Regions from separate parts of the Roseburia sp. AF02-12 genome, predicted to be linked through region 1. Evidence: riboswitches for the same ligand, from Rfam matches in the RefSeq annotation. Region 1 holds a riboswitch; the other holds the start of a gene.
What was found. A riboswitch is a leader RNA that binds a small molecule or an ion and turns the genes downstream of it on or off. The one in region 1 is predicted to bind thiamine pyrophosphate.
Positions count from the first base shown of each region.

Region 2: linked by a shared signal. The riboswitch ahead of thiE (thiamine phosphate synthase) and the one ahead of thiT (energy-coupled thiamine transporter ThiT) in region 1 are both predicted to bind thiamine pyrophosphate.

Region 1 is NZ_QTXS01000001.1:1,922,349-1,926,749, forward strand. It holds gene DV740_RS09400 (GBS Bsp-like repeat-containing protein) at 1-2,503, opposite strand, end outside; TPP riboswitch at 2,756-2,855, shown strand; gene thiT (energy-coupled thiamine transporter ThiT) at 2,890-3,546, shown strand; gene DV740_RS09410 (sodium-dependent transporter) at 3,728-4,401, opposite strand, start outside.
Region 2 is NZ_QTXS01000002.1:516,690-521,090, forward strand. It holds gene DV740_RS11985 (TIGR00730 family Rossman fold protein) at 1-242, shown strand, start outside; gene DV740_RS11990 (methyl-accepting chemotaxis protein) at 360-2,444, opposite strand; TPP riboswitch at 2,580-2,685, shown strand; gene thiE (thiamine phosphate synthase) at 2,765-3,412, shown strand; gene thiD (bifunctional hydroxymethylpyrimidine kinase/phosphomethylpyrimidine kinase) at 3,813-4,401, shown strand, end outside.

The DNA of each region.
Region 1 (4,401 bases):
CTTTGATTCTGACATATACTTTACCGGAATTCTTATGTTCTGAAACCTGTTTACATAATTCATCGTCATAATATCCTTCGACTTCATAATCCACGCCTGCAACCAGTACACGGTTTCCATCAGATACACTGATGCCCGGCTCCACTGCTTCTCCTGTATAACCGCAGTTACTTGCCATTATAGTTAATGAACTCATGCTCTTCGGAGTAATCTTGTAGGAAGTACGGATACTTCCGTCTAAATTAGCATAAGTTCCAAGTCCGCTGATTAATACATAATAAGTGCCTGCATCTACCGGTTCTGCAATGACATTCTTGTAAGCAGAATCCGTAAAATAAGTAACCTTAAAGTCTTCGCCCTGTACCAGGCCTTTGGCACCGTTATTATCAGTAATACGGATTGCCGGTACCTGCATGCTGCCATTGTATTCAAAGGTAACCTGTGTCGGATCATAGTTTGCAGAACCTTCAACGATATTACACTCGCATTCATTTAACTTTCTTGGCACAATACTGAAAGTTCCACGGTTCACGCCACCCTCTGCCAGTGCATAATCTCCAGTCAGTCTGATATAAGCCTTTGCATTGTTGGTTCCAATTTCGATGTTATCTTCACAGGAAACCACTTCCACATACTGGCTGTCTAAGGTAACATTCTTTCCGCCTTCTGCATAATATACTGTAATATTTGCCGGATCCGGAACAACCGCTCTTCCGGTATAAGTCTGGTCAGTAATCACAATGTCTACCGGGCTGATGTTCTTTGGCTTAATCATATAAGTATATACTCTTTCGCCTCCGGCATAATTACTGCCATCCAGACCGGTTATCTTAAGATAATAGGTTGCTGCATGAATCAGTTCCTGTACGCCCGTAGTCTCTTCCTTATCGTCTGCCAGCTCGGTACATTCCGGGTCACGATAAACAGCATAGTCAAAATCCGTTCCTTTTTTCAAGGCATTACCCTCATCATCGGTTGCTGTCAGGGATAATACCTTGCTCTTGCCGTCAAAGAAACTGGAATAACTGGTATCTTTATTAATGACACCTGCTTCTGTTCCGTTGATTGCCAACTTAAAGGTACATTTATCTAAAGATTTTGCTACAATATCAAAATAAATCGGCTCTGCCTTGGTTCCAAGGTCTCCTTCATAATAATCAAGACCGGTAACTTTTACATAATATCTTCCGATGGAAGTCGGTTCAGATACTGCCTGAGTATATTCTGCATCTTTATAATAAGTAATCTTATATCTGGAATTACTAATGACATCACCGGATGTATTGGAAACGGTAATGTTTGGCACATTTTTCTTTCCATTATATTCCAGTTCATTTTTATCCAATACTGCTTTCCCAAGCTTGTCATAGATCTCAAAGTTGATAAATGCGTTTCCGGTTAAATTTCCGGTTCCGGTAATAATCAGGTTATTGGTTCCGGTCTGTCCTGCAGTAGTTTCATTTCGGTATGCCACGTTGTAGTTGCCGGCAGGAATCTCCACGCCATTCAACTTCACTACTACCTCATTGGTCATATCTGGTTTACTATTCTTTACATAATAATATTTATCACTCTTTAAGGAAACACTGATGCCTGCTGCACTTAAATCCGCTTTACCGATTAAGAAGGTAAAGGTCTTGCTGCCCCGGTACAGGGAAGAGGAGTTTGCTGTTACTGTCATCTTCGCTGTTCCGGCATTCGTATTGTCTGCCCAGCTGGTGGTATAGTCAGACGCCTGGATTCCTGCGGAGTTCTGGCTGTCAACCAGTGTAAATTCCGGTCTCTGTGCAGTTCCGGTATAAGTAGAATCACTCAGTCCATTTGAAACAGTTACAGAATCTGCCCCAATATTATAATAAATTTTGTAACGGTTTTCTGCTACTGTTCCTGAAAAAGTATAATTACTGCTGCTCTTTAATACAATCTTAAAGGAATGTGTTCCAACAGAAGTATTGCTTCCTGCAGTATATTCTACGTTGTAATCATCAGAAGAAAGGTTCACCATGGTAGATGTACCGCTTACAATACCATACACACCGGTAATCGTCGGCAATACATCACTTCCGGTATAATAAACATATCCGTCTTCACCGGTTCCTTCCACTCCTTTATAATTAACACCAATATAGCTTAACTTCTGCTGTGCAATCGTAAAGCTCTTCGTGGTCTGCCATCTATGGCTGTCTCCGATACCAACGATATCAATATAAGCTGTTCCTGCGTTGGTATTATTACGATAATAAACGGAATAATCCTCTTTTTCCTTTAATGTCACTCCGTCAATCTGTACTGCAACCGCCGGTCTGACCTCCTGTCCGGTATAGGTATAAGTATCATTTTCCGTTGCAGTCGCTCCATTTGCATCTGCTCCTAATGTAATTTTTCCATTGCCCGGAAATGCATCCGCCGCCTCTGCCGGTATTGCCGGAAGAACGCCTGCAATCATACAAACACTTAAAACTAATACCAGTATTCTTTTTCCAACATCCTTGTACTTACGCATAGAACCTCTCCTTGTTACTTCTTGTTTCCTCATCATTTTTCGCTTTATTCTTACTATATTCTTTTTGCTTTTCAGATTCAAGGGAAACCTTTTTCCGAAAAAGCACAGAATAATACACTTCTAGTTTTTTTATCGACCGGAAGTTACTTTTTCTTTACATTTATCCACAGATTTTTCCATAAAATCTGCATTAAAAAATATACTTGACATTTTAAGCTGCCACTGTTACCATTACAAACTGAAAACAAAATATCACTTTGCTAGGGGCGCCTTTGGCTGAGAAACGCATCTGCGTTGACCCTTATTACTTGAACCGGATAATACCGGCGTAAGGAAGCACATAGTTCAACCTCCTGGCAGAGTATCATCTTTAAGGAGGATTTTTTATGTCAATTTTTGCAACATACGACGGCTCATCTTACCAGCTTACCACCGCAGGTTTTACAGCCCTCGTTATCATCATGATTGCCATTCTTCTGATTGGCTGTGCTATCTTCGGTGGAAAGAAGAAATTCAGTGCAAAGCAGCTTGCATTTTCGGCTATGGCAATTGCCCTTGCCATGGTAACTTCCATGATTAAACTTTTCGATATGCCAATGGGCGGTTCCGTTACTTTACTGAGCATGTTATTCATCGTTCTGATTGGTTACTGGTACGGTCTGGGTGCCGGCTTAACCGCAGCTTTTGCTTACGGAATTCTGCAGTTAGTCGTTGACCCTTACATCATCAGTGTTCCACAGATGTTAGTGGACTACCTCTTCGCCTTTGGTGCATTAGGACTTTCCGGACTTTTCAGCAAATCCAAACATGGACTTATCAAAGGTTATATCGCTGGTGTATTAGGCCGATACTTCTTCGCATTCCTTTCCGGCTGGATTTTCTTCGGCATGTATGCTCCGGAAGAATTCCCGAATGCAGTGGTATACTCTCTTGCTTACAACGGTGCATACCTTGGTGCAGAAGCACTTATTACATTAATCATTATCTGTCTGCCACCAGTCCAGAAGGCATTGAATGCCGTCAAGGATATGGCAAATTCATAATATGATTCTGTCCAAAAAGAGCGTCTTTCCTAATTAGGAAAGAACGCTCTTTTTGATTACGCGAGTAGCGAGAAAAATCGCATGCTTGCATGCAGATTTGACGAGCACCGCGATAACTCGAGAAACTCGCAAAGCGTGTTTCTCGTAGTTGCATTTCTGTATTTTCTTAATTTGTCATTAATTACATCTGAATCCATCCAAAAGCATTTGCTATGGAACTGATTAAAATAATCGCTGCAAAGATCGGACAAAGGTATTTTATCATCACCGTAAATATCTTTTTCCTGCGGAACGGGTTGCCGCCCCGGGTTACTTCTTCTTCAATCCGCTGTACTCCCACCACTCTTGATACCAGAAGGCAGGTTGCAATAGCCGCAATCGGCATCATCACGGAGTTCGTCAGGAAATCAAAGAAATCAAGAAGCTGCATTCCGATAATTTTTATATTCGCCAATGGTCCATATCCCAGTGTGGAAAGACTTCCCAGAAGAAGCATTACAATGCCGACAATTACCGTTGCTTTCCGTCTTTCCCAGCCCAGTTCATCTTCAAAAGTCGATACTGCACTTTCCGTTAATGCAATAGAACTTGTTATTGCTGCAAACAGCACCAGTACAAAAAACAAAATTCCGACTCCGGTTCCAAGTCCCATGCTGTCAAATACTTTTGGAATCGTAATAAACATCAATGATGGACCCGCCTGCAGGGTTTCCGGATTTCCACCGGAAAATGCAAAGACTGCCGGAATAATCATCAGCCCTGCCATCATGGCAATCGCTGTATCGAAGATTTCCACGTTCTTCGTGGACTCCTCAATAGAAACTTCCTTCTTCATATAAGAACCAAAAGTAACGA
Region 2 (4,401 bases), on a different contig from region 1:
CTTACATTGCACTGCCGGGCGGGCCGGGAACCTTAGACGAGTTATCGGATATCATATCCCTGCAGCGTCTTCACATCAATGAGAATCCATGTATTCTTTATGATATTGATGGCTTCTATCAGCCACTGAAAGCATTTTTCGAAGAAATGCAGACCTCAGGCTTTGCAGCAAAAGAAGATTTTAACCGGGTACTGATTTCAAAGGACTTATCGGAAATTGAGACATTTATTCTGAGTCGTTGAAAGAAGATTCTGGAAAGTCAGGGCAGAGGTCAGCAATATAAAATACAGACAGAAAAGAAAACTTATAGAAAAAAACTCATAGTAAATTCCGACTGGGAATCTGCTATGAGTTTTCTTTTATCCTAACAACTGTTCTACATAATCTTTGATTGCCAGATTATCTTCCGGCATCTGGCAGCCGACGATATACATGCCTTCGTCGTCGGAACTTCGGATAATATGACCTTCCAAAGCAGCCTGATCTGGTAAATCAAAGGAAAGGATATTTAAGAGAATATCAGTCCCTTTGCTATCTGCAAAGAACGGTGCATCGCAAAGGAAAGCAAATCCGTTGGCACTGATATTTTCCATACGTCCATGGAAGGTTTCTCCGGTGTTCTTAACTGTAATATTACAGAAATTGGAAAGGTCGGCACGAGGATATTTCCGTCTGTTTAAAATATTTGGACTGCCGGTGATTTCTACGACGAAATCAGAGGTTATTTTATCTACATGGATGGAAGCATTATCCCAGCAGTATAGTACATTTCCAACAGTAATCTGGATGGAACAGGATTCACTGTTACGAAGAGAAAGCTTTTCTTCCAGGGAAAGTATAATCTGGTTGGAATACTGTTTCAGAACTTCACCATGGAAATCATGGTCGGGGTTTTTCGTCAGGCGGATAGTTGCTTTCATACCAGGATTGATATCTTCAATACCCATGAAGCCGCCGATTCCAAGCTTGCACATTAACGCCTGGATTTCATTTTCTATGCTGTTAATATTGTTAGCACTTTCATCATATTTACTTACCATACGCTGACTGATATCATCGGAATCATGAATGCAGAGTGTCATGGTATCGACAATTTCAGAAATATACTTCATGTTTTCTACTAACTGTCGGTTTGATGTTTCCACTTCTTTGATTGCATTGTCAATGACCTGTATATGCTCACCCATCTGAGATGAGTCAGCGGTAATTTTATTTACGTTTTCGCCGGTCAGTGTGACTTTCTCAAGAGTAAGCTGAATAAGTTTTAAGGTCTCTTCAATGGATTTTGTCATCTTGCCGGAGATTTCATCCAAACGCATCAGCGCATCCTGGATCTGTTTGGATGAAGCCTTGGTTTCAGTGCTCAAGGTACGGATTTCTTCAGCAACAACAGCAAATCCTTTTCCTGCTTCTCCGGCTCTTGCAGCTTCAATGGAAGCATTTAAGGCAAGGAGATTGGTCTGACCGGAGATATTGTCAATGGTTCCGGTTTCAGATTTTACTTTTTCAAATTCAGAAGTAAATTCCGTAAGAACCTGTTCTACTTCGCTGGAAAGCTTTGACATAGTGCCGGCAGTTGTAACCAGACCCTCTAAGTCGGCAGAACTAATCTGTGCATGGTGAATGGATTCATCCGTCAAAGATACCATTTCGTGAATCATGGATACAACATGCTCAACCTGGGAATTGATGTCAGTTGTCATATCAAGGGAAGAAGTCGTACGGTTCTGTAATTCCTGATTGTTGTTGGTCAGATTATTCATTCCTTTTAAGACAACGTCAGAACCGTGTTTATTTTCATTAGCCAGTTCCCGGACAACGGTAATGCCGTCCATAACGTTATTGCTGGCAGTTTTTACTTTTTCTACGGTATTTACCACACGGTGTAAATCATCCTTGATGCTGTCTGTCAGTGCACCGTCAGCCTCATTTAAGTGGCGGATGGACATGATATAACAGATATAGCACAGAATCAGGCAGGATATCTGCAGCTGATAATTCTTTACGTCAGTAGCAGTGGTGCAGCTTAATACCATATAGCGGTAAATAATACTGATTACTACGCTGATAGTATTTGCAATACCGCACTGCAGCATGAATTTCCGGTCTTTAAAAATAATTAAAAGACTGGTTACCGGCAGAATGTAGGTAAATGCAATTGGGGATGCTGTGGTACATAAAAGATAAGTATAAAAGATACCGTAACCAAGCACCAGTATATAGCGATAGATGTCAGTAGTTTTGCCTTTGATTTTTAGAAATAATTCTCCAATAAAAAATGGAATCCAGCAGAGCAGAACAAAATAGAGATACTGCTTCGATGGATAGAGACCGTTGGACATATCGGCACCATAGTTAGCGGTCAGCAGCAGGGAAAATACAAGCCAGATTCTGCGGGCTTTGATATTGGCCTTGGCTTTAAAAACATTTTCATCATAATTCATAGATATTCTTAATCCTTCTCTTTCGTACAATGATATAATAAGCTAAACTAATTCTAAGCCATTTTTTTGTGGTTTTCAAGGTATTTTATGGAAAACATAGCTTGCTTTTTTGTGGGGAATGTGTATAATAAAAATCGTTGAAAAATGGGGTGCTCGCATAGGCGGGCTGAGAGTAAGCAGAAGCTTTAACCCAGAACCTGATTTGGATAATGCCAACGTAGGGAGATAACGAAACGCAGGTGCGATTACTTAGTGTGCAGGAATCTTTTTTACAGGGGTCCTGCACTTTTGTTTTTGCAGGTGGTGAGGAGAAATCACATATGAATATTACAAGAGAACAGCTTCTTCTTTATGCTATTACCGACCGTAGCTGGCTTAAGGGAGAGACCTTATATGAGCAGGTAGAAAAAGCATTGAAGGGCGGAGTTACTTTAGTGCAGCTTCGGGAAAAAGAATTATCTGAGCCGGAATTTGAAGCAGAAGGCAGAAGCCTTTTGGAACTCTGCCACCGTTATAGGGTACCATTGATCATCAATGATAATGTGGAACTGGCAGAAAGGATAGGAGCCGATGGCGTGCATGTGGGACAGTCCGATATGGAGCTGACCCGTGCAAGAGAAATTCTTGGAACAGATAAAATCATCGGAGTGACTGCGAAAACAATAGAACAGGCACAGGCAGCAGAAAAAGCCGGTGCAGATTACTTAGGAAGCGGAGCCGTATTTGGCAGCAGCACCAAGACTGATGCAAAGCCGATGGAACTAACCCTGCTACAGGAAATCTGTCAGAGCGTCACCATCCCCGTAGTCGCAATTGGCGGCATCAACCACGATAACATCCTGAAATTAAAAGGATGCGAAATTGCAGGAGCAGCAGTTGTAAGTGGGATCTTCGCATGTGAAGACATCGAAGAGGGAACGAAAGAACTGTTGCAAAAAGTAAATATGGTAGTAAAAAATCATGAATAAGATAGGACATAAAAAAGTCTTACTTATATAAAGTGCAGATGATGATAAGATGAGTCTTATTTTGAATGAGGAAACACGCTGTCCTTGGAATACCATTTCTTTGTCTTTCCTGGGACACTTGGATTTCCCCTATTCAACAGGCAACGCCGGCATCATGGATGTGCCGGCGAGGCGGAATGGAGCATGGATGCAACTTTTCGCCGTTTGCCGGAAAAAAGATATACTTACGGGAAATTCTAGTGACCCTGAAAGACAAAGAAGGTATGCAAGGGCAGCGGGATTGCTCATTGGAAATATAGTAAGATATATCATCGCCTGCAATGTAATAACAAACCACAGCGGCAGATTGGGGGCACCACCTTAGGTCGCTATACAAAATTAATGCAAAGGAGACAAATGTATGAACACAGCATTAACAATCGCTGGAAGTGATTCCAGTGGAGGCGCCGGCATCCAGGCAGATATTAAGACGATGACCGCCAATGGCGTATACGCCATGAGTGCGATCACGGCACTTACTGCCCAGAATACAACCGGCGTAACAGACATTATGGAGGTAACTCCAGAATTTTTGGCAGAGGAGCTGGATCGTATTTTTACGGATATATATCCGGATGCAGTGAAGACCGGAATGGTCTCTTCCAGTGCTCTGATAGAGACAATTGCGGACAAACTGACAGCGTACCACGCAAAAAATATAGTCGTGGATCCTGTTATGGTAGCGACCAGCGGAGCAAAGCTCATCAGCGATGACGCTATCGGTACATTGAAAACTAAATTATTGCCTCTGGCAACTGTTATAACCCCAAATATCCCGGAAGCGGAAGTGCTTTCCGGTATGGAGATAAAGACAGAAGCAGATATGGAAAAAGCAGCAGAAATCATTTGTAAAACCTTCGGTTGTGCCGTGCTGTTAAAAGGCGGACATCAGTTAAATGATGCCAATGATTTGCTCTGGCAGAAGGACAAAGAGCCGGTATGGTTCCACG